DNA from 3 places in the Streptomyces sp. NPDC008150 genome. Region 2 is predicted to be linked to each of the others. Evidence: riboswitches for the same ligand, from Rfam matches in the RefSeq annotation. Region 2 holds a riboswitch; each other region holds the start of a gene.
What was found. Region 2 has a riboswitch for cobalamin ahead of ACFZA0_RS29715 (ribonucleoside-diphosphate reductase subunit alpha). Riboswitches for the same ligand answer to the same signal wherever they lie in the genome.
Positions count from the first base shown of each region.

Region 1: linked by a shared signal. The riboswitch ahead of ACFZA0_RS09975 (HoxN/HupN/NixA family nickel/cobalt transporter) and the one ahead of ACFZA0_RS29715 (ribonucleoside-diphosphate reductase subunit alpha) in region 2 are both predicted to bind cobalamin.
Region 3: linked by a shared signal. The riboswitch ahead of ACFZA0_RS36910 (CbtB-domain containing protein) and the one ahead of ACFZA0_RS29715 (ribonucleoside-diphosphate reductase subunit alpha) in region 2 are both predicted to bind cobalamin.

Region 1 is NZ_JBIBHJ010000003.1:145,860-153,140, reverse strand. It holds gene ACFZA0_RS09985 (helix-turn-helix domain-containing protein) at 188-1,531, shown strand; gene ACFZA0_RS09980 (ANTAR domain-containing protein) at 1,788-2,675, shown strand; gene ACFZA0_RS09975 (HoxN/HupN/NixA family nickel/cobalt transporter) at 2,747-3,871, opposite strand; cobalamin riboswitch at 3,899-4,108, opposite strand; gene ACFZA0_RS09970 (metalloregulator ArsR/SmtB family transcription factor) at 4,189-4,557, shown strand; gene ACFZA0_RS09965 (LPXTG cell wall anchor domain-containing protein) at 4,680-5,645, opposite strand; gene ACFZA0_RS09960 (alpha-amylase family glycosyl hydrolase) at 5,996-7,281, shown strand, end outside.
Region 2 is NZ_JBIBHJ010000014.1:186,339-193,619, reverse strand. It holds gene ACFZA0_RS29730 (helix-turn-helix domain-containing protein) at 1-773, opposite strand, end outside; gene ACFZA0_RS29725 (hypothetical protein) at 867-1,154, shown strand; gene ACFZA0_RS29720 (ribonucleotide-diphosphate reductase subunit beta) at 1,067-2,023, opposite strand; gene ACFZA0_RS29715 (ribonucleoside-diphosphate reductase subunit alpha) at 2,134-4,515, opposite strand; cobalamin riboswitch at 4,635-4,827, opposite strand; gene ACFZA0_RS29710 (GNAT family N-acetyltransferase) at 4,887-5,396, opposite strand; gene mctP (monocarboxylate uptake permease MctP) at 5,477-7,087, opposite strand; gene ACFZA0_RS29700 (DUF3311 domain-containing protein) at 7,084-7,281, opposite strand, start outside.
Region 3 is NZ_JBIBHJ010000025.1:64,401-71,681, reverse strand. It holds gene ACFZA0_RS36935 (MFS transporter) at 1-1,230, opposite strand, end outside; gene ACFZA0_RS36930 (TetR family transcriptional regulator) at 1,381-2,079, shown strand; gene ACFZA0_RS36925 (zinc-binding dehydrogenase) at 2,167-3,168, shown strand; gene ACFZA0_RS36920 (MFS transporter) at 3,222-4,457, opposite strand; gene ACFZA0_RS36915 (DeoR family transcriptional regulator) at 4,547-5,308, shown strand; cobalamin riboswitch at 5,334-5,488, shown strand; gene ACFZA0_RS36910 (CbtB-domain containing protein) at 5,525-5,746, shown strand; gene ACFZA0_RS36905 (CbtA family protein) at 5,768-6,526, shown strand; gene ACFZA0_RS36900 (pirin family protein) at 6,671-7,281, opposite strand, start outside.

The DNA.
Region 1 (7,281 bases), on a different contig from region 2:
CCCAACCTAGGGGTCCGCGCGGCCGGACGGGAAGGGGATCCGGGGAGAGGAAGGGCACGTTCTTGTGACGGGAGGTGCGGACGATACGGATGGTGTTGCCACGAACCCGCGCCGGCCGGCCGTGGCCCATCTGACGGTGTGTCAGTGAAAGTGCTGCGCAACTGGCCTTACTGGCATGATGAAACGCATGGCGAAGCGGGACGACCCCGAGACCATCGGGCGCAGGGTGCAGCAACTGCGGCACGAACGGGGTCTCACGCAGCGGCAGTTGGCGGAGCCGGTGTACACGCCCGCCTATGTCTCGACCCTGGAGGCCGGGCGGGTGCGCCCCTCCGACGAGGCGCTGCGGCACCTGGCCGAGCGGCTCGGCGTCACGTTCGACGAGCTCGCCACCGGACGCCCGGCCCGCCTCGCCACCGATCTGCGGATGCGGCTGACCGAGGCGCAGCGCACCCTCGCGGTCGGCGACGCGCCCGCGGCGGCCGAGCAGTACGCCGCGCTGCTCGCCGAGGCGGAGACGCACGGCTTCGCCGAGGAGCAGGCCACGGCCCTGCTCGGACTCGGCGAGTGCGCCCTCGACACGGGTGAACTGGAGGCGGGGCGCGGCTACTTCGAGCGTGTGGAGCGGCTGCTCGCCGACGCCCCGCTGCCCGCCCGGGTGCCCGCCCTGCGCGGCAGGGCCGTCGCGCACTACCTCGCCGGTGAACTCCGGTACGCCGTCTACCTGCTGGAGACGACCCTCGACGAACTGAACCGGGGCGGGCTGCACGACCCGGACGCGCTGCTCCTGCTGTACGCCAGCGTCATAGGGCCGTACATGGACATGGGCGCCCACGCGCGGGCGGCCCAGGCTGCCGAACTCGCCCTGGCACTCGCCCCGCAGGCGGGCGATCCGGCACTGGTCGCGCGCATGCACCGCTCGGTGGCCCGGACCCTCCTCGCCGAGGGCCGCACCGCCGAGGCCGACGCCTCGCTCGTGAAGGCGGCGGAGCTGTACCGGAGCCTCCAGTTGCGCACCGAGCTCGCCAACTGCCACTGGATGCGCGGGTACGTGTACGCGCAGAACAGCCAACTCGACCGCGCGGAGGACGAGTTGCGGGAGGCGCAGGCCATGCTGTCCGCGACCCGCGCCGCCCTCTACAGCAGCCAGGTCGCGGTGGAACTGGCCGACGTTCTGCACCGGCGCGGCAAGTCCGAGGAGGCGGCGGACCTGCTGCGCGGCGTGCTCGGCGACCTGTCGTCGGAGCGCGGGGCCATGCACGCGGCGGGCGCGCACCGGCTGCTCGGCATCATCGCGGAGGACGCCCGGGACACCGAGGCCGCCGAGGAGCACTACGTCCGCGCGCTCAGCCTGCTGGAGCGCGCGGGCGCCGCCGGCGACCTGGCCGACCTGTGCCGGCTGCTCGGGGACCTGCTGCGCCGTACGGGCCGTCTCGACGCGGCGATGGACGCGTACCGCACCGGCCTGGGCCACCGCACGGCCCCCGGCACGACGACCCTGGGGCCGGCCCCGGCGCAGCCGCCGCTCTGAGGCCGGGGGCGCCGGGACGGGTCCGGCGGCCGGTCCGGCGGCCCGTGCGCGGTTTCCCGGGCGGCACGAGGGGTAACCGGCAGCCCCAGCGGGACGGACGGGCCCCGCCGGCGCGCACCGCGCACGCGCCCCACGCGCGCGCGTCGGCGCCGTGCGGCCGGGCGCCGGAGCGTGCGTCCCGGGAAGTCGAGGTCGCCGGACGACGGGCCGCTCCCGGTGGAGGCGGCGGTGATCGTTCCGGTGCCGCCAGGAGGCCATGCCCGTGCAATCCGGTAACGGCGACCACGCCGCCCCCCACGACCGGCCGGTTCCGCACCGTGGCCGTCCCCCCGCCACCGGCGAGCGCGTCGGCGTCCCGGGCGTCACCGGCGGCCGGGCTGTCCCGCGGGCCGCCGGACACGCGCCCGTCACCGAGCACGCCCGCGTCGCCGACCTACTCGCCGAGGAGACCCGCGGCGTGCCTCCCGACGAACTCCCGGCCCGGCTGTGCGCCGTCGCGGTCGACCTGCTGCCGGTGACCGGCGCGAGCGTGTCCCTGCTGTACGGCAGCGGCCTGCCCGTGCGGCTCGGCGCGAGCGACCCGGCGGCGGCCCGGCTGGCGGAGTTGCAGGCCACCCTCGGCGACGGTCCCGGCCCCCGGGCGGGGACCACCGGCGCCCCGGTGTTCGCGTCGGACCTGGACGGCTCGCGCTGGCCGGTGCTCGCGCGGCAGGCGGCCGAGGCCGGTGTGCGGGCGGTGTACTCGATCCCGCTCGGCCCCGACACGGCCTGCCTGGGCAGTCTCGACCTGTACGGCGACACCCCCGGCGCCCTCGACGCGGGCCACATGCCCACCGCGCTGCTGCTGGCCGGCGCGCTGACGGCGGCGGTGCTGGCGCTGGCGCGCGGGGAGTACGCGGGCGGCGGGGAGGGGCCGCGGCAGGCCGGCACCCCGGAGGAGAAGGGCGCCGCCTGGCTCGACGGCCTGGTGGCCGACCACGACACGGTGTTCCAGGCGGTCGGCATGATCATGGTGCAGAGCGGCGCCGGACCGGACGAGGCGCTGTCCCGGCTGCGGACGCACGCCGTGGACCGGGGAAGCACCGCGTTCGACGTGGCCCGCGAGGTGCTCGCCCACCGCGTCCGCTTCGATCCCCCGAGGTGAGCGGGGGCGCCGGGCGGCCCGGGCCGCCCGGCGCCCCGGCCCGGACGGCCGCGCGGGCCGCCGGACGGGCCCTAGTTGGCGTCCGGCGCGGCGCGTACCGTCCAGCGCTGCTCCACCTTCGCGACCTTCCAGTACGTCAGCGCCAGCGCCCACACCACGACGAAGAGGCCGACGATGACGTAGCCGACGTTGTCGAGGTCCAGGCCGGCGATCCAGTTCGTGACGTCGTCGCGCAGGTCGAGCTTGTCGTGCAGGACGCCCACGAGTTCGATCGTGCCGATGAAGAACGCGACCGCGATGGACAGCCCGGTGATCGTGAGGTTGTAGAAGACCTTGCGCACCGGGTTGGAGAACGCCCACTGGTACGCGAAGTTCATGAACGTGCCGTCCAGGGTGTCGAACAGGCTCATCCCGGCGGCGAACAGCAGCGGCAGGCACAGGATCGCGTACCAGGGCAGCCCGGCCGCGGCGCCCGAGCCTGCCATCACCATCAGCGTGACCTCCGTGGCGGTGTCGAAGCCGAGGCCGAAGAGGAAGCCGAGCGGGTACATCTGGCCGGGCCGGGTGATCGACTTGGTGAGGCGGCCCAGGACGCGGTTCATGAACCCGCGTGAGTCCAGGTGCTGTTCGAGCTTCCGCTCGTCGAACTGGCCCGCCCGCATGGAGCGGAACACCTTCAGGATGCCGAACAGGGCGACCAGGTTGAGGGCGGCGATCAGGTAGAGGAACCCGCCGGAGACGGTGGTGCCGACGACGCCCAGCGTCTGGTGGGCGCGCGAGCCGTCGCTCATCAGGGTGTTCGCGAGCTGCGCGCCGCCGGCCACCAGGGCGGCCATCACGACGACGACGCTGGAGTGCCCGAGCGCGAACCAGAAGCCCACGGACACCGGGCGCTTGCCGTCGGCCATCAGCTTGCGGGTGGTGTTGTCGATGGCGGCTATGTGGTCCGCGTCGAAGGCGTGCCGCATGCCGAGCGTGTACGCGGTGACGCCGAGGCCGATGCCGAACGCCTTGGTGCCGACCTCGTAGTGGTGCGGCTCGACGAGCAGGAACAGGATCCCGAAGGCGACGACGTGCAGGGCGACGATCACCGCCAGCAGTCCCGCGGTCTTGACGGTGTCCTCGCGGCGCCAGCGGAAGGACGCCGGGACGGCGGCCTTCACGGCGGTCGTGGACGTGCGTTCGGGCAGGGTCATGCGGTCACGCTCCAGCACCTCGTGGATCACTTCGTGAGATGCCGTGGCCGGTCTCCTGGCTTACGGGTCGAACGTCCGTGTCCCCGGCCTTCCCGGCCGCCTCACGGCGGTCAGTGGCCCGGCTCGCGCCGATGGGACGCGGACTTCCCGATCACAGTGGCGAGGGCCGCTCCGGCATGAATCCCCTGTTGAGGGACCGTCACCGGCTTCCCGAGCACCACGGCCCGCCCACCCTAGGTGCCGTCCGGGTCTCCTGCAAAGCTGCGTACTTGCGCAGGTATGGAAGATCACAGAGCGGGTGCTGCGAACATGGCCCCATGCATCTCGTCCCCGCGGACCGAGCGGACCGCCGCGTCATCGACGGCCACCGGGTGTGCGACGCCATCGCCGCGATCGGCGATCCGGGCCACGTACGCACCTGGGCCGACCGTTTCTCCCTGCTCGCCGACCCCAAGCGGCTCGCGCTGCTGCTCGCGCTGCAACGCACCGGGCCGCTCGCCGTGTCCGACCTCGCGGTCGCGACCGGCATGAACGACCCCGCCGTCTCCCAGGCACTGCGGCTGCTGCGCGCGGCCGGCGTCGTGGAGGGCGAGAAGGAGGGGCGGGTGGTGCGCTACCGGCTGGTCGACCTGGAGATGGGGTCGCTGCTCAAGCAGTGCGTGGCGGACGGCCCGCAGCACTCCTGACGCCCGGCTCCCGGCGTGCGCGCCGAACGCGAACGCCCCGTCCGTCCCCCGCGGTTGCGGGTGGACGGACGGGGCGTTCGTGCGTGCCTACTGCTCGGCGCTCACGCGCCTGCCGCCGTGGATCAGGAGCGGGCGGAGGAGCGACGGCGACGCGAGCCGATGAGGAGCGCACCGCCACCGGCGACCAGGACGGCCGCACCGATGGTGATCGGCATGGCGTTGCTGCCGCCACCGGTCTCGGCGAGGTCGCCACCGGTGGTGTCGCCGCCGGTGGAGGAACCGGCCGCGGCGGTGGTGGACGAGGAGGCGGCCGGGGCCGGGGCCGCGGACGTCTCGTCGGAGGCGGGGGCCGTGGTGGTGTCGTCCGACGGCGACGCCGACTCGCTGGTCTCGCCGCCCGCGGGGGTCGACGGCGCCGACTCGGTGGGCGTGCCGGTGGGCGTGTCGCTCGGGCTGGGCGACTCGGACTGCGTGGCGGTGCAGTCCTTGGTGCCGCCGTTCCAGGCCGCGATCAGCTTGTCGCCGATGACCGCGTGGTCCGGGCCGGCCGGCAGGTCGCCGTGCGTGAAGCCGTCGTTGGCGTTCAGGTCGCCGTCGTACTTCACCGCGCCCTTGTACAGGTCGACCTGGGCGTAGCAGCCGACGTCGGGGATGGCCACGTCGAGCGTGTCGGTCTTGCCGCGCTTGACGGTGACGCTGTCGAAGTCGTGGAAGACCTGCTGGCCCGAGGTGGAGAAGTAGGCGCCGTGGGTCAGGTACGAGGCGATGGAGACGGTGCAGGTGGAGGCGCCGTCGGCGGTGCGCACCGTGATGTGGGCCTTGCCGTCCGTGCCGGGCTTCAGGTTCTGGTCGTCGACCTTGACCGAGCTGTAGAAGCTCGTCCCGTCGAGCGAGAACTCGCAGCCCTCGACCTCGGTGACGGTGCCGGCGCCCTTGCCGGGCTTGTAGTGGCCGCCGTCGGCCTTCCAGCCGCTGCCGCCGGGGCAGTCACTGGCCCAGGCGCCGGTCGCGGAGGCGGCGCAGATGGCGACGGCGGCGGCACCGGTCCCGAGCAGGCGGGCAGCGGTGACACGTCTCGCTATGGACATGCGGTTCCCCTCATGGCGTGTACATGCATGATCCGGGGCCGGCAACAAGCGGCCACGCGAGGGGCCGGGCCTGACCGGGGATGATGATGCGAAGGTTTGGGACTCACCGCGCTCAGTGGTCACGTGAGCATCAGTGGACCCTCCCATCGTGGATCTCATCGGATCATCATGTCAACCTGCGGGAAACAAAGGCGCTTTCACGGCCCATCACGTTTTCGCCGCGAAAGGAACGCGCGCCTCCGTATGCCGTGGTTTCACCTTCCCGGCATTATGGACAGATTCGCCGATGGGACCTCCCGCCTTCCCCGCCCCGTTGCCTCCCGTCCGCCTTCGAACGAAGGGCAGACCGCGTGACCGTCGACCACTCGCCCGTTCCCCCGCCCGACAACTCCTCCCAGGATCCCGACTGGTGGCGCCAGGCCGTCATCTACCAGGTCTATCCGCGCAGCTTCGCCGACGCGGACGGCGACGGGCTCGGTGACCTCCGCGGCGTCGCCCAGCGGCTGGGACATCTCGCCGAACTGGGTGTGGACGCGCTGTGGCTGAGCCCGTTCTACCCGTCCGAACTCGCCGACGGCGGCTACGACGTCGCCGACTACCGCGACGTCGACCCCCGCCTCGGCACGCTCGACGACTTCGCCACCATGACCGCCGAGGCCCACCGCCTGGGCCTCAAGGTGATCGTGGACCTGGTCCCCAACCACACCTCGCGGCAGCACCCGTGGTTCCAGGAGGCGCTGCGCTCGGCGCCCGGGTCGGCCGCCCGCGAGCGGTACGTGTTCCGCGACGGCCGCGGCGCGCACGGCGAACTCCCGCCCACCGACTGGCAGTCCGTCTTCGGCGGCAGCGCCTGGCGGCGGGTGGCCGACGGGCAGTGGTACCTCCACCTGTTCACGCCCGAGCAGCCCGACCTCAACTGGGACGACGAGGAGGTCCGCGCCGACTTCCGCACCACGCTCCGGTTCTGGTGCGACCGGGGCGTCGACGGCTTCCGCGTCGACGTCGCGCACGCGCTGGCCAAGGACCTCGCCGAGCCGCTGCGCGACCTCGGGGCGCCCGAACTGAGCGGCGAGGTGGCGCTGTCCACGATGGCGCCGGGCAGCCACCCCTTCTTCGACCGCGAGGAGGTGCACGAGATCTACCGCGACTGGCGCAAGATCCTCGACGCCTACACCCCGCCCCGGATGGCGGTCGCCGAGGCGTGGGTGCCCGGCGAGCGGCGCGCGCTCTACGCCCGCCCCGACGAGCTCGGCCAGGCCTTCAACTTCGAGTACCTGGAGGCCGGCTGGGACGCGGCGCAGCTCCGGGAGGTCATCACCGGCCAGCTGGAGACGGCCCGCGGCGCGGGCGCCTCGGCGACCTGGGTGCTGTCCAACCACGACGTCGTACGGCACACCTCGCGGCTGATGCTGCCGCCGGGCACCGACTCCAACGCCTGGCTGCTGACGGGCGGCAACGCGCCCGCCGTCGACGAGGCGGCCGGCCTGCGCCGGGCCCGCGCGGCGACGCTGCTGATGCTGGCACTGCCCGGTTCGTCGTACGTCTACCAGGGCGAGGAGCTGGGGCTGCCCGAGGTGGCCGACCTGCCCACCGAGGTGCTCCAGGACCCGATCTGGGAGCAGACGGGCCATGTCCG
Region 2 (7,281 bases):
TAGGGCGTGGTGCCCGTCTCCTGCTGGAAGCGGCGGGCGAAGGTGCGCGGGGACATGTGGGCGCGGGCCGCGAGCTGCTCGACGGTGACGTCCCGGTCGAGGTGGCGCTCCATCCACACCAGCACCTCGCCGACCGTGTCGCACGTCGAGCGCGGCAGCGGGCGTTCGATGAACTGCGCCTGGCCGCCGTCCCGGTGGGGCGGCACGATCATGCGCCGGGCGATCTTGTTGGCCACCTCCGGCCCCTGTTCCTTGCGCACCAGGTGCAGACAGGCGTCGATGCCCGCCGCGGTGCCCGCCGAGGTGATCACCGGGTCCTCGTCGACGTACAGGACGTCGGGTTCGACGACCGCCCGCGGGTGCAGGAGGCTCAGTTCGCGCGCGTGCCGCCAGTGCACCGCGCAGCGCCGGCCGTCGAGCAGTCCGGCCGCGCCGAGCACGAACACCCCGGAGCAGACGCTCAGTACGCGCGTACCGCGGTCCGCGGCCCGGCGCAGGCCGGTCAGCAGCTCCGGCGGATAGCTGCGGGTCGCGAACTCCGAGCCCGCCGGCACGGCTATCAGGTCGGCGTCCTCCAGCAGTTCGAGCCCGTGCGGGGTGGAGATGGTGAACCCGCCCTGGGCACGCAGGGTCGGGCCCTCGGCGGACACCACCGTGAAGTCGTAGGCGGGCAGGCCCTCGTCGGTGCGGTCGATGCCGAACACCTCGCAGACCACGCCGAGTTCGAAGGCGTGCACGCCGTCCAGGAGGACCGTCACCACTTTTTTCAGCATGCCAGCAGTGTGCACCCGCACTGGCAGGAAATCGAGGGTGTGCGGCAGTACTGCCACTGCCGGTAAGGCGCGTCGGGCAGGACAGTGGTGTCCATGAACACGACACACACGCAAGCAGTCGTCGAAGGACTCCTCGGCACGGCCGCGGTTCTCGGGATCCTGGCCCTCGTGATCCTCCCGTCCCTGATCGGCATCGCGCACGAGCGGCGCGTGGACCGTCAGATCCGGGAGGCGCGGGCGGCCCGGCAGGCGGACGCCGGCCAGGACCCCGACAGCACCGGACGGGAACGGACTCAGAAGTCCTCGTCCAGGTCCACGGTCCCCTCGACCGCGACCTGGTACGCCGAGGGGCGGCGCTCGAAGAAGTTGGTCAGCTCCTGAACCCCCTGGAGCTCCATGAAGGAGAAGGGGTTCTCCGCCCCGTAGACCGGCTCGAAGCCCAGGCGCGCCAGCCGCTGGTCGGCGACGCACTCCAGGTACTGCCGCATCGAACCGGTGTTCATGCCGGGGAGGCCGTCCCCGCACAGGTCGCGCGCGAACTGCAGCTCGGCCTCGACGGCCTCCTCCAGCATGGCGGTGACCTGCCGGCGCAGTTCGTCGTCGAACAGCTCCGGCTCCTCCTTGCGGACCGTGTCCACCACGTCGAACGCGAACGACATGTGCATCGTCTCGTCGCGGAAGACCCAGTTGGTGCCGGTCGCCAGCCCGTGCAGCAGGCCGCGGCTGCGGAACCAGTAGACGTAGGCGAACGCTCCGTAGAAGAACAGGCCCTCGATGCAGGCCGCGAAGCAGATCAGGTTCAGCAGGAAGCGGCGCCGGTCGGCGGCCGACTCCAGCCGGTCCATCTCCTCCACCGAGTCCATCCAGCGGAAGCAGAACTCCGCCTTCTCCCGGATCGACGGGATGCTCTCCACGGCGTCGAACGCCGCCGCCCGGTCCTCGGGATCGGGCAGGTAGGTGTCCAGCAGCGTCAGATAGAACTGGACGTGCACGGCCTCCTCGAAGAGCTGCCGCGACAGGTACAGCCGCGCCTCGGGGGAGTTGATGTGCTTGTAGAGCGTCAGCACCAGGTTGTTCGCGACGATGGAGTCGCCCGTCGCGAAGAACGCGATGAGCCGTCCGATCAGGTGCTGCTCGTCGGCCGTCAGCTTCGCGAGGTCGGCGACATCGGAGTGGAGGTCCACCTCCTCCACGGTCCAGGTGTTCTTGATCGCGTCCCGGTAGCGCTCGTAGAAGTCGGGGTAGCGCATCGGCCGCAGCGTCAGCTCGAAGCCGGGGTCGAGCAGGCGGGCCTGCGAGCGGTCCCTGCGCGAGGCGGGCACGGCGGAGGCGGCCGGGACGGTCGTCGGGTCGGTGGTGGTCACTGGCAGGCCTCGCAGGTCTCGGGGTTTTCGAGGGAACAGGCGACGGCGTCCGCGGGAGCCGTCTGCTGGGCGGGAACCGCGGCACGGGCCTCGGTCCGGCCGGCCGCGCGGGCGATCCGGGTCGCCGGACGCGAGCGCAGGTAGTACGTCGTCTTCAGCCCCTGCTTCCAGGCGTACGCGTACATCGAGGAGAGCTTGCCGATCGTCGGCGTCTCCAGGAACAGGTTGAGGGACTGCGCCTGGTCCAGGTACGGCGTACGGGCCGCGGCCAGGTCGATCAGCGCGCGCTGCGGGATCTCCCACGCGGTGCGGTACAGGCCGCGCACCTCCTCGGGGATCCAACCGAAGCCCTGCACCGAGCCGTTGGCCTCGCGCAGCGCCTCGCGGGTACGGGCGTCCCAGACGCCCAGCGCCTTCAGGTCCCGCACCAGGTACGAGTTGACCTGGAGGAACTCCCCGGACAGCGTCTCGCGCTTGAACAGGTTGGAGACCTGCGGCTCGATGCACTCGTACGCACCCGCGATCGACGCGATGGTCGCGGTCGGCGCGATCGCCAGCAGCAGCGCGTTGCGCAGCCCGGTCACCGCGATCCGCTCCCGCAGGGCCGCCCAGCGCTCGGGCCACACCGGCTCGACGCCGTAGTGGTCGGGGTGCAGCACACCGCGCGCGGTACGGGTCGACTCCCAGGCGGGCAGCGGTCCGTGGCGCTCGGCGAGGTCGGCGGACGCCTCGTACGCGGCGAGCATCACGCGCTCCGCGAGCCGCGTCGACAGCGCCTTCGCGGCCGGCGAGTCGAAGGGCATCCGCAGCTGGAAGAACACGTCCTGGAGGCCCATGACACCCAGACCGACCGGCCGCCAGCGGGAGTTGGAGCGCCCGGCCTGCTCGGTCGGGTAGAAGTTCACGTCGACCACGCGGTCCAGGAAGGTCACGGCGGTACGGACCGTGCTGTCCAGCCGCTCCCAGTCGATGCCGTCGGCGTCGGCGCCGTCGCCCCCGACGAACGTGCCCAGGTTGACCGACCCGAGGTTGCAGACGGCGGTCTCGCCGTCGTCCGTGACCTCCAGGATCTCGGTGCACAGGTTCGAGGAGTGGACGACGCTGCCCGGCTCCGCGGTCTGGTTGGCGGTGCGGTTCGCGGCGTCCTTGAAGGTCATCCAGCCGTTGCCGGTCTGCGCGAGGGTGCGCATCATGCGCCCGTACAGCTCGCGTGCCGGCAGGGTGCGCCGGGCGAGCCCCGCCGCCTCGGCGGCCCGGTAGGCGGTGTCGAACGCGTCGCCCCACAGGTCGGTCAGCTCGGGCACGTCGGACGGGGAGAACAGCGACCACTCGGCGTCGGCGTCCACGCGGCGCATGAACTCGTCCGGGATCCAGTGCGCCAGGTTCAGGTTGTGCGTACGGCGGGCGTCCTCACCGGTGTTGTCGCGCAGTTCGAGGAACTCCTCGACGTCCAGGTGCCACGTCTCCAGGTAGACCGCGGCCGCGCCCTTGCGCCGGCCGCCCTGGTTCACGGCGGCGACCGAGGCGTCCAGCGTCTTCAGGAACGGGACGATGCCGTTGGAGTGCCCGTTGGTGCCGCGGATCAGCGAGCCGCGCGCCCGCACCCGGGAGAACGCGAGGCCGATGCCGCCCGCGTGCTTCGACAGGCGGGCGACCTGGTGGTAGCGCTCGTAGAGGGAGTCCAGCTCGTCGGCGGGGGAGTCGAGGAGGTAGCACGAGGACATCTGGGGGTGCCGCGTACCGGAGTTGAAGAGGGTGGGGGAGGAGGGCAGGTACTCCAGGCGGCTCATCAGCCGGTACAGCGAGGCGACTTCGTCGACGGCGGCGGTGCTCTCGTCGGCCGCCAGACCGCAGGCGACCCGCAGCAGGAAGTGCTGCGGCGTCTCGATCACCTTGCGGGTGAGGGGGTGCCGCAGCAGGTAGCGGCTGTGCAGCGTGCGCAGCCCGAAGTAGCCGAACCGGTCGTCGGCCGCCGGGTCCACCAGCGCGTCGAGCCGCGCGCCGTGCAGCCGTACGAACGCGGCGGTCCGTTCGGCGAGCAGTTCCTCGCGGTCGCCCACCGCGACGGACCGGGTGAAGGAGGTGACGCCCTGCGAGGCGGCCTCGGCGGCGATCGTGATGGTCAGCAGCCGGGCGGCGAGCCGCGCGTAGGCGGGGTCCTCGGAGATCAGGCCGGCGGCGGCCTCGGTGGCGAGCTCCCGCAGCTCCGCCTCGTCGGCGCGGGCGGACCGGCCGCGCAGCGCGGCGGCGGCGACCCGGCCGGGGTCGGCGTCGGGGAGGTCGGCGGTCAGGTCGGCCAGGGTGCGCAGCAGAGCGGCACCGGGTCCGTCCTCGTCCACCTGGGTCGCGGTCGCCGGACCGGCTGGCGCGATGGTCACGTGGGATCTCCCTCGCTCGGCACGGGGCCCGGCGGGGAGAAGGCAGTTCACGAGCGCGCGGCGGCGTCGCGTCCACCGGCCCATTCCGCGAGGCCCGGACGTCAGGCGCCCTGGCCGGACGGCCGGGGCGCGCTGCCGGCAGGTAGTCGGACTGACCTCGGGGAGCGCGGGCCCGTGAAACAGCGTGCGGGCATACGTGTACGAGGTACACCGTTGCGGGACAGTTCCGGATTCACACCGGATTCCCCTGCGACGACAGCGAGCACGAGCATACATCTTGTGCCGGGGCAGGCCGCCACCACCAGATGTTGTGTCGTCCGCCCTCGATCCAGGGCGGCGCCGGAAGCCTGTGCGCCCGGTACCGCCGGGCGTCAGAGGTCCAGTTCGTACGCCAGCAGCACCAGGTCCGGCAGGTCGGGCCGCGGGCGCCAGTCGCGGTGCGGGGCGCGCCGGAAGCCGAGCCGCTCGTAGATCCGGTGGGCGGTCCGCATCCCGTCCTGGGTCGACAGCACGACGCGCCGGCTGCCCCCGGCGCGCGCCCGCTCCAGGCAGGCGCGCACGAGCGCCTCGCCCACGCCGCGGCGGCGGGCGTCCCGCGCCACGGCGAGCATGCGGATCTCCGCCTCGCCGGGACCGGCCAGGTCGGCGAGCGGGCCGGGGCCGCCGACGTAGGTGACGCCCCCGAGCAGGACCGCCCCCCGCGGCTCGGCGGCGACGAGCACCTCGGCCCGCGCCGCGCGTCCGGCCACGTCCCTGAGGACGCGCAGATACGGGTCGTCCTCGGCGAAGTCGAGCAGCCCGTCCCCGAGGTAGGCCTGCGCGGTGATCTCGCCGAGGACCGTGTGCTCGCCGGGTACGACCGGCCGGATGACGATGTCCATGGTCGACGAGTGTGCCTCCCGGTACGGCGACGGGCCACCGGGTATCGACCGGTGGCCCGTCGCCGTACGAACTCGCCTGTCTAGTGCGCCGGTTCGGCGGTGGCGGGCGGGAGTTCCGGCTCGACGCCCGGGTCGCCCACGTCGGCCGTGTAGTCGTCGGCGCGGGTCTCGTCGACGCCGGCCGGTGCCTTGAACGCGTTGAACACGAAGGTGAGCACCACGGTCACGACCACGTTCGCCACGAACGCGGTCAGCCCGATGTAGCCGATCTCGCCGATCCCCGGGATCTCCTTCGACGACCCGCCGAAGTGGTCCTGGGTCGGCGAGGCCACCCCGTACGCGGCGAGCGTGCCGTAGACCATGCCGACCGCCCAGCCCGCCAGCAGCGCCCAGCGGTGGAACCATCGGGTGAACAGGCCGCCGACCAGTGCCGGGAAGGTCTGGAGGATCCAGATGCCGCCGAGCAGCTGGAAGTTGATGGCGACCGTCTTGTCCATGGTGAGGACGAAGATCAGGGCGCCGACCTTCACGACCAGCGAGGCGAGCTTGGAGACGCGGGTCTCCTGCTGCGGCGTCGCGTCGGGCTTGATGAAGTCCTTGTAGATGTTGCGGGTGAACAGGTTGGCCGCCGCGATCGACATGATGGCCGCCGGGACCAGCGCGCCGATGGCGATCGCCGCGAAGGCGACACCGGCGAACCAGTCGGGGAACATGTTCTCGAAGAGCTGCGGGATCGCCAACTGGCCGTTGGCCACGGTGATTCCGTCCGCGATCGCCATGAAACCGAGCAGCGCGAGCAGGCCCAGCATCAGCGAGTACAGCGGCAGGATCGTGGTGTTGCGCCGGATCACCTCGCGGCTGCGCGAGGACAGCGTCGCCGTGATCGAGTGCGGATACATGAACAGCGCGAGCGCCGAGCCCAGCGCGAGCGTCGCGTACGTCCACTGCCCTCCCGCCGCCGGCACCACCCCGCCGGCACCGACCTTCGCGAACTTGTCGCCGGCCTTGGCGAAGATGTCGTCGAACCCGCCGAGCTTGATGGGGATGTAGATGATGGCGACGGCGATGACGATGTAGATCAACGCGTCCTTCACGAACGCGATGAGCGCGGGCGCGCGCAGACCGGACGAGTAGGTGTACGCGGCGAGCACGCCGAAGGCGATCAGCAGCGGCAGGTCCTTCAGGAACCAGTTCGTGCCGTCGCCCCCGCCGACGCCCATGACGTCCAGCACGGCCTGGATGCCCACGAGTTGGAGCGCGATGTAGGGCATCGTGGCGAGGATGCCGGTGAGCGCCACGGCGAGCGAGAGGCCCTTCGAGCCGAAGCGTCCGCGCACGAAGTCCGACGTGGTCACGTAACCGTGCCGGTGCGAGACGGACCACAGGCGGGGCAGGAACGTGAAGACCAGCGGGTAGACCAGGATCGTGTAGGGCACCGCGAAGAAGCCCGCCGCGCCGGCCGCGTAGACGGCCGCCGGAACGGCCACGAAGGTGTAGGCGGTGTAGAGGTCGCCGCCGAGCAGGAACCAGGTGACCCAGGTGCCGAACGACCGTCCGCCCAGGCCCCATTCGTCGAGGCTGTGCTCGTTCTCGGCCTTGCGCCAGCGTGCGGCGAGGAAGCCCATCACGGTGACGAGCACGAAGAAGAAGATGCAGACGCCGAGCGCGACGCCGTTGACGCCGTCCTTCATCGCGACGCACCCCCGTCCCGGTTCGCCCGGGAGCGCTGGTCGAGCGTCCACAGCCGGTAGGCGGTCACCGTCAGCACCGTGGAGATCAGCACCCACATCATCTGGTACCAGTAGAAGAACGGGATGCCGATGAACGTCGGGTCGGTCTTCGCGTACGAGCCGACCCACAGCATCGCCACGAACGGTGCGGCGAG
Region 3 (7,281 bases), on a different contig from region 2:
TGAGCTGTTGAGCAGGCCGGAGGCGGTACCGGCCTCGTGGGGCGCGACGCCGGCGGTCGCGGTGGAGACGACGGGTCCGAGGCAGAGCCCGAAGCCGATGCCCGCGACGATCGAGGGGCCGAGGAAGTCGGCGGTGAAGGAACCGGCCGGGCTGATCCGCCCGAACCAGGCGAGTCCCGCCGCGGTGAGCAGTCCGCCCGCGACGAGCAGCAGCCGGGCCGGGAACCGGTAGCCGAGTTTGACGGCGAGCACGGACCCGGCGACGAGCCCCAGGGTGACCGGAAGGAACATCGTGCCGGTCGACGCGGGCCCGTGGCCCAGGACTTCCTGCAAGTACAGGGAGCCGAAGTAGAAGGCGGGGGTCATCGCCGCGCCGATCAGGAGGTTGTAGAGGTTGCCGCCGGCGACCGAGCGGTTGGTGAACAGGCCGAGCCGGACGAGGGGTTCGCGCGCGGTGGTCCGCTCGACGGCGACGAACGCGCCGAGCAGCGCGACCGCGCAGGCCAGGGTGGTGACGGTGACGGGCGAGGTCCACGCGTGCCGGTCGGTGCGCACGACGCCGAACACCAGCAGGGTCATGCCGGCCGTCGCGAGGACGGCACCGAGCACGTCGGGCCTGCTGCCGCGTTCGGCGGGCCGCGATCCCACGACACCGAGCCGGGCGAGGGCCAGGGTACCGGCGGCCATCGGCACGTTGACGAGCATGACCCAGCGCCAGCTCGCGTACTGCGTGAGCAGACCGCCCGCGACGACTCCGAAGGCGGCGCCGGCGGCGTTCGTCGCACTCCACACGCCGAGAGCGCGGACGCGTGCCCGGCCGCTCGGGAAGGTGGCGGTGAGCAGGGACAGCGCGGCCGGTGCGAGGGCGGCTGCGCCGATGCCCTGGACGGTCCGGGCGGCGACGAGCTGGCCCGGTGCCTGGGCGAGACCGCCGCCCAGCGAGGCGAGCCCGAAGAGGGTGAGCCCGAACAGCAGGACCCGCTTGCGCCCGTACCGGTCGGCGGCCTTGCCGCCCAGCAGGAGCAGGCCGCCGAAGGTGAGGGCGTAGGCGTTGATCACCCAGGTCAGGCCGGCCGGACCGAAGCCGAGGCCGGCGGCGATCCGCGGCAGCCCGACGTTCACGACGGACACGTCCAGCGACACCATGAACTGCACGACGGCGACGACGGCGAGGGTCAGCCCCGGCCGTACACCGCCGTCACTCGTCTCGGTCTTCCCCGTTGCGGGCATGACGGATCACCTTTCCGGTGTGTCTGCGGACTTTCGGAACACTTTCGGAACGTGTTCCGAAAGTAGCACCGGGCGGGTCCGCGGGGAACGTGAAGGGGTGAATTCGCGCCCGCCGCGCGGGAAGGGACGGCGGGACGGCATGATGGGCCGATGCCCGCACAGTCCGGACCGTCCGCCTCCGCCGGCCGTACCGGCCGCCCGCCCGTCACCTCGCGGGCGCACATCCTGCTGGCGGCCCGGCTGCTGATCGACAGGGACGGGTGGGAGAAGCTGACGATGCGGCGGCTCGCCGCGGAGATCGGCATCGGGGCGACGACGCTCTACCACCACATCCGGGACAAGCGGGACCTGCTGGTCCAACTCCTCAACCAGCATGTCGACCTGCTCGAACGCCCCGATCTCCCCGAGGACCCGCGGGAGCGCGTCGTGGCGGCGGCCACGGCCATGCACGACGCGCTGGCGGCCTGGCCGTGGGCGGCGGAGATCCTCACCACGGACGGCTTCGTCGGCCTCCTCGACGAGTCGGCGCTGTGGATGGTCGACGCGATCCTGGGCGGGGCGGTCGGCTGCGGCTGCACGCCGGAGCAGTCCGTCGGCGTCTTCCGGGCGATCTGGTACTACACGGTGGGCGAGATCCTGGTCCGCGCCCACACGGCGCTGGTGCCGAAGGACGAGGAGCCCCTGTTCCGGCGCGAGAGCTTCGACGCGACCCGGGTCCCGCACCTGGCGAGGGTCGGCGCCCGCTGGCACGAACTGGCCTCACGGGACACGTACGGGGAGGGCCTCGAAGCCCTGGTCGACGGCCTCTTCGCCCAAGTCGCCGCCGGGAAAGGGCCGTTCGGCGGCTGAGCCACGAAGGCGCGTGGGAATGCGTGCCCCCGGCCGCACGTTGACGACCGCCGACGGTCCCCCTCGGCTCTCCGGAAGAGGCACACGATGACGACCTCGGCGACCACGATGCGCGCCGTCCGCCTCTCCGGCCCGGGGCCGGTGGACAATCTGCGGCTGACCAGGCTTCCCCTGCCGCCCGAGCGGGACGGCTGGGTACGGATCCGGGTCGAGGCCTTCGGGGTCAACCGTTCGGAGCTGAAGCTCCGGCTGGGGCTGGGGGTCGGCGTCAGTTTCCCGCGGGTGCCGGGCATCGAGGCCGCCGGTACCGTCGACCACGCCCCGCCCGGCAGCGGGCTGGCGCGCGGCCGGAAGGTCGTCGCGATGATGGGGGACATGGGGCGCCGCTACGACGGCGGCTACGCCGAGTACACCTCGGTGCCGCTGGCCCAGGTCGTCCCGGTCGACACGGACCTCCCGTGGGAAGTGCTGGGCGCCCTGCCGGAGATGGTGCAGACCGCCCACGGTTCGCTCACCGTCGGCCTGGACCTGAGGCCGGGCCAGTCCCTGCTGATCCGCGGCGGTACCTCCTCGGTGGGCCTGGCCGCCGCCGCCCTCGCGGCGTGGCGCGGAGCCACCGTGCTGTCCACCACCCGGCGGGCCGACCGCCTCACCCTGCTGAAGGAGCACGGTGTCGACCACCCGGTGCTGGACACCGGTGAAGTGGCCAACGCCGTGCGGGAGTTGTACCCGGACGGCGTCGACGCCGCCCTCGACCTCGTCGGCGCCCCGACCTTGCAGGACACCCTGCGGGCGGTGCGCGTGCACGGTACGGGCTGTTTCGGCGGGAGTCTCTCCAACCAGTGGACGGTGCCGGACTTCTCCCCGAACGAGTACCTGCCGAGAGGGGTCCGGCTCGCCGGCTACTTCGGCGACGCCTCCGACCTTCCCCGCGAGGACTTCCAGGAGATCGTCGACGCGGTCGCCGCCGGTCGGCTCGCCTTTCCCGTGGACCGTGTCTACGACGGCCTGGAGCACGTGGCCCGGGCGCACGACGACATGGAGAACAACCGCGCGACGGGCAAGCTCGTCGTCCGGGTCCGGCACTGAGACACCCGGCACGGGCATCTGCCGTGCCGGGCGGGCGTTCCGGACCCGTCGGGTCAGGAGGTCGTCTCCAGGGTGTCCGGCCGGTCCGCGAGCGCGCCGGACGGGTCGCCCCCGGGCGCCGGCGTGCGCAGGACCCCGGCCGCCGCGGCGGCGGTCGCGCAGAACAGCGCCGGGAGCAGGAACGTGTGGTTGAGGGCCATGACATGGGTCATCCAGCCGATGACCGCGGGCCCGGCGAGCATGCCGATGTAGCCGAGTCCGGCGACGCGCGAGACGTTGGTGCCGGCGGCGGCGGGATCGGTGTGCCCGGCGGCGCTGAACAACTGCGGGACACAGCCCGACAGCCCCAGCCCGAACAGGCCCCAGCCCACCAGCGCCGCCCAGATCCACGGCGACAGGGCCACCAGCGTGATGCCGGCGCAGGCCAGGGCCGCGCCGTACCGCAGGACCGCGACCGTCCCGAACCGCGCGGAGACCCGGTCCGCCAGGAGCCTGCCGACGGTCATCGTCGCCGCGAAGGTCCCGTAGGCGAAGGCGGCGGTGCTCTCCGACGCGCCCAGGACGGTCTTGAGGTGCAGGACGCTCCAGTCGTTGGCGGCGCCCTCGCACAGCATGACGAGGAGCGCCAGGACGGCCAGGAACCAGATCCGGGCGGGAACCGCACGCCCGCCGGTCCCGCCGCCGGGGTTCTCCCCGGCCTCCGTCCCGGTCCCGGGCGCCTCCGCCGCGCCCTCGGCGGGCAGCAGCCCCCGTGCCGAGACCAGGGCAACGACGACGCCGGCGCACGCGGCCGCGCTCAGCGTCGCGGCCGTTCCCCAGCCGACGTCCACGGCCGCCGCGCCGACGAGGGCCGCCAGTACCCCGCCGACGGAGAACGTGGCGTGGAAGGCGGACATGACGGGGCGCCCGTAGGCCTTCTCCACCTGCACCGCGTGCGCGTTCATGCTGACGTCGAGGGTGCCGTTGCCGAAGCCGAAGACCAGCAGGGCCGCTCCGAGGACCCAGGGCTCGCGGGCCAGACCGGGCAGCACCAGCGTCGCGCTGCACAGCACCCCGGCCAGCGGGACGACCGTGCGGGTGCCGAGCCGGTCGGACAGCCTGCCGCCCAGTTGCATGCCGAGGAAGGCCCCGGCCCCGAGCAGGACGAGGAAGCCTCCCAGTGCCGCGTGACTGATGCCCACCCGCTCCTCGACGGCCGGGATCTGGACCACCCACATGCCCAGCAGCGTGCCGTTGAGGACGAAATACACGAATGTCACAGCGCGAGCAACGCGCAGCGCTCTTTCCATGCCGGACACAGTAACGAACAAATTATCTGTTCGATACACCTCACTTCGAACAGCTTCACTGTTTGCCGACGGTGGTGTTGAATCGCCGCATGAGCACCGCGGAGCGCCATCGTCTGATCGCCCAGGCCGTCCAGGAGGAAGGGACGGTCACGGTCGGCGAACTCGCCGCGCTGACGGGTGCCTCGGAGATGACCGTCCGCCGCGACCTCGACCACCTGGCCGCACAGGGCGTCCTCGAACGAATGCGCGGCGGTGCCCGCACCCTCCTGCTGAGGGGGGACGAGCCGCCCTTCGCGCTGCGCGCCCACGAGGCCGTCGACGCCAAGCGACGCATCGCGGCGGAGGTGGCCTCGCTCGTCGCCGACGGGGAGACCGTCCTGCTGGACAGCGGCACGACCTGTCTCGAAGTCGCCCGCCTGCTGCGCGGACGCCAACTCACCGTCATGCCACTGTCGTTGCAGGCACTGAACGTCCTCGCCGACGCCCCCGAACAGACCGCCCTGCTGGTCCCCGGCGGCCGGCCCCGCGCCACCGAGGGCGCCCTCACCGGCCCCCTCACCCTCGCCTCCCTGGCGGCGCTGCGCTTCGACACCGCCGTGCTGGGCTGCTGCGGCCTGACCGCGGCCGACGGCATGACCGCGTACGACCTCGACGAGGCGGCGGTGAAGAAGGCCGCCGTCTCGTCGTCGCGCCGCGTCGTCGCCGCCGCCGACGGCAGCAAACTCGGCCGCACCGCCCACGCCCACGTGGGCCCCGCCGGCCTCGTCGACGTCCTGGTCACCGACACCACGGCACCCGCCGAGGAGACCGCGGCGTTCGAGAACGCGGGCACGACGCTCAGGATCGTCTGAACGGTCCCTGTCGCGGGCGCTCTTGGACGGGAACGTGCCAGGCGGTACCGTCATCGGGAATCGACGACGCAAGAACGGAAGCCGGTGGAAGTCCGGCACGGTCGCGCCACTGTGAACGAGGCACCTCCCGAAGGGAGTTGCCCGTGAGTCAGACCCGTAGCCGTCGTCCAGTGCACCACCGAGTTGGGACGCGAACTCCCAGAGGAGGGTCTGCCCATGGCGCAGCATGTCGCACCGCCGTCAGTCACCACCCCCGCACTCCCCGCCAAGCTGCCGCTGAAGGCGATAGCCCCGTGGGCCGTCTTCGCCGGCATCCTGATGCTGGTCCTGCTGTACTTCGTCGGCGCCGAGCAGGGCGCCACCTCCGTGTTCAGCGGCACGGACGTTCATGAATGGGTGCACGACGCCCGCCACCTTCTCGGCTTCCCCTGCCACTGACCCGAGGGACGCCGGACAACCATGAACTCCGCAACTGTCAGAAACCTCCTCGTACGGGGCATGCTCGCCGGTCTCGCGGCCGGCGTGCTCGCCCTGGTCGTCGCCTATCTGCTCGGTGAGCCGAGCGTGGACAGCGCGATCAGCTTCGAGGAGTCCCACGCCCACTCCCACGAGCACGAGGTGGAAGTCGTCTCGCGCTCGCTCCAGTCGACCGCCGGTCTCGCCACGGGCGTTCTCGTCTACGGTGTGGCCTTCGGCGGCATCGCGGCCCTCGCGTTCTGCTTCGCGCTGGGCCGTGTCGGCCGCTTCTCCCCGCGCGCGACCGCGCTGCTGCTCTCCGGCAGCGCGCTGCTCGCGGTGTACGTCGTGCCGTTCCTGAAGTACCCGGCCAACCCGCCCTCGGTCGGCGACCCCGACACCATCGGCCGGCGGACCGGCCTGTACTTCCTGATGATGGTGCTGAGCGTGCTCCTCGCGGTCGGCGCCACCCTGCTCGGCAGGCGTCTCGCGCCGCGGCTGGGGGCGTGGTGGGCGACGGTGGCGGCGCTGGCCGCCTTCGCGGTCGTCGTCGGGACCGCCTACGCGTTCCTGCCGGTGGTCAACGAGGTGCCGGCCGACTTCCCGGCGGCCCTGCTGTGGCGGTTCCGGCTCTCCGCGCTGGCCGTCCAGGCCGTGCTGTGGGGCGGATTCGGCCTCGTCTTCGGTGAGTTGGCCGAAAGGCTGATCAACCCGAAGTCGGCGCAGGCCACTTCGGGGCGGGCGGTCACCGCCGCGCACTGAGACACCGCACGCCGGGAGAGGACCCGCGGACGCGTCCGCGGGTCCTCTCCCGGCGTCGCGTCGATCGGCAACACGGGCCGTGCGCGCCGGAGTTGGCGACGGGCCGCCCCGGGTCTCACCGCCGCGGCGGCGCCACGCAGACGCTCAGTGGGGCCTGCCGCGCGGCTTCAGGGGGACGTTCGGCAGCTCGGGCGCGGGCAGCCGGGCGCCGTCGTAGCCCGTCACCTCGCCGAACCGCGTCCCGTTCGTCCAGTCCTCGCGGGCGCGGACGATGTCCTCGTTGGTCCTGCCGACGAAGTTCCACCACATGAGGAGGTCCTCGCCGAACGGCGGGCCGCCCAGCAGAACCGTCCGCGCCGTGTCGGGCGAGTCGTTCGTGAGCGTGAGGGTCCGTGTGCCGGGGGAGTGGTAGCCCAGCTCGGCGGGGCGCAGCCGGGTGTCCCCGAGGCGGACGTCCCCGTGGTCGACGAGCAGGCCGTGCTCGAACGCCGGGTCCACCGCGAGGGACACCACCGCACCCGGTTCGAGCAGGATCTCCGCGCCGAGCAGCGGTGTGAACGTCGGCACCGGCGAGGTCTCGCCGGCCAGCGAGCCGAGGAACACCCGGATCTCCGCCCCGTCGACCCGCACGGCCGCCGGGACGTGGTGCTGGAACGCGCTCCCCGTGTGCCGGTGCTCGTCGGGCAGCGCGACCCAGAGCTGCACCCCGTGCAGCAGGGTGGTCGCCGCCGTGGAGACCTCCGAGTGGCTGATGC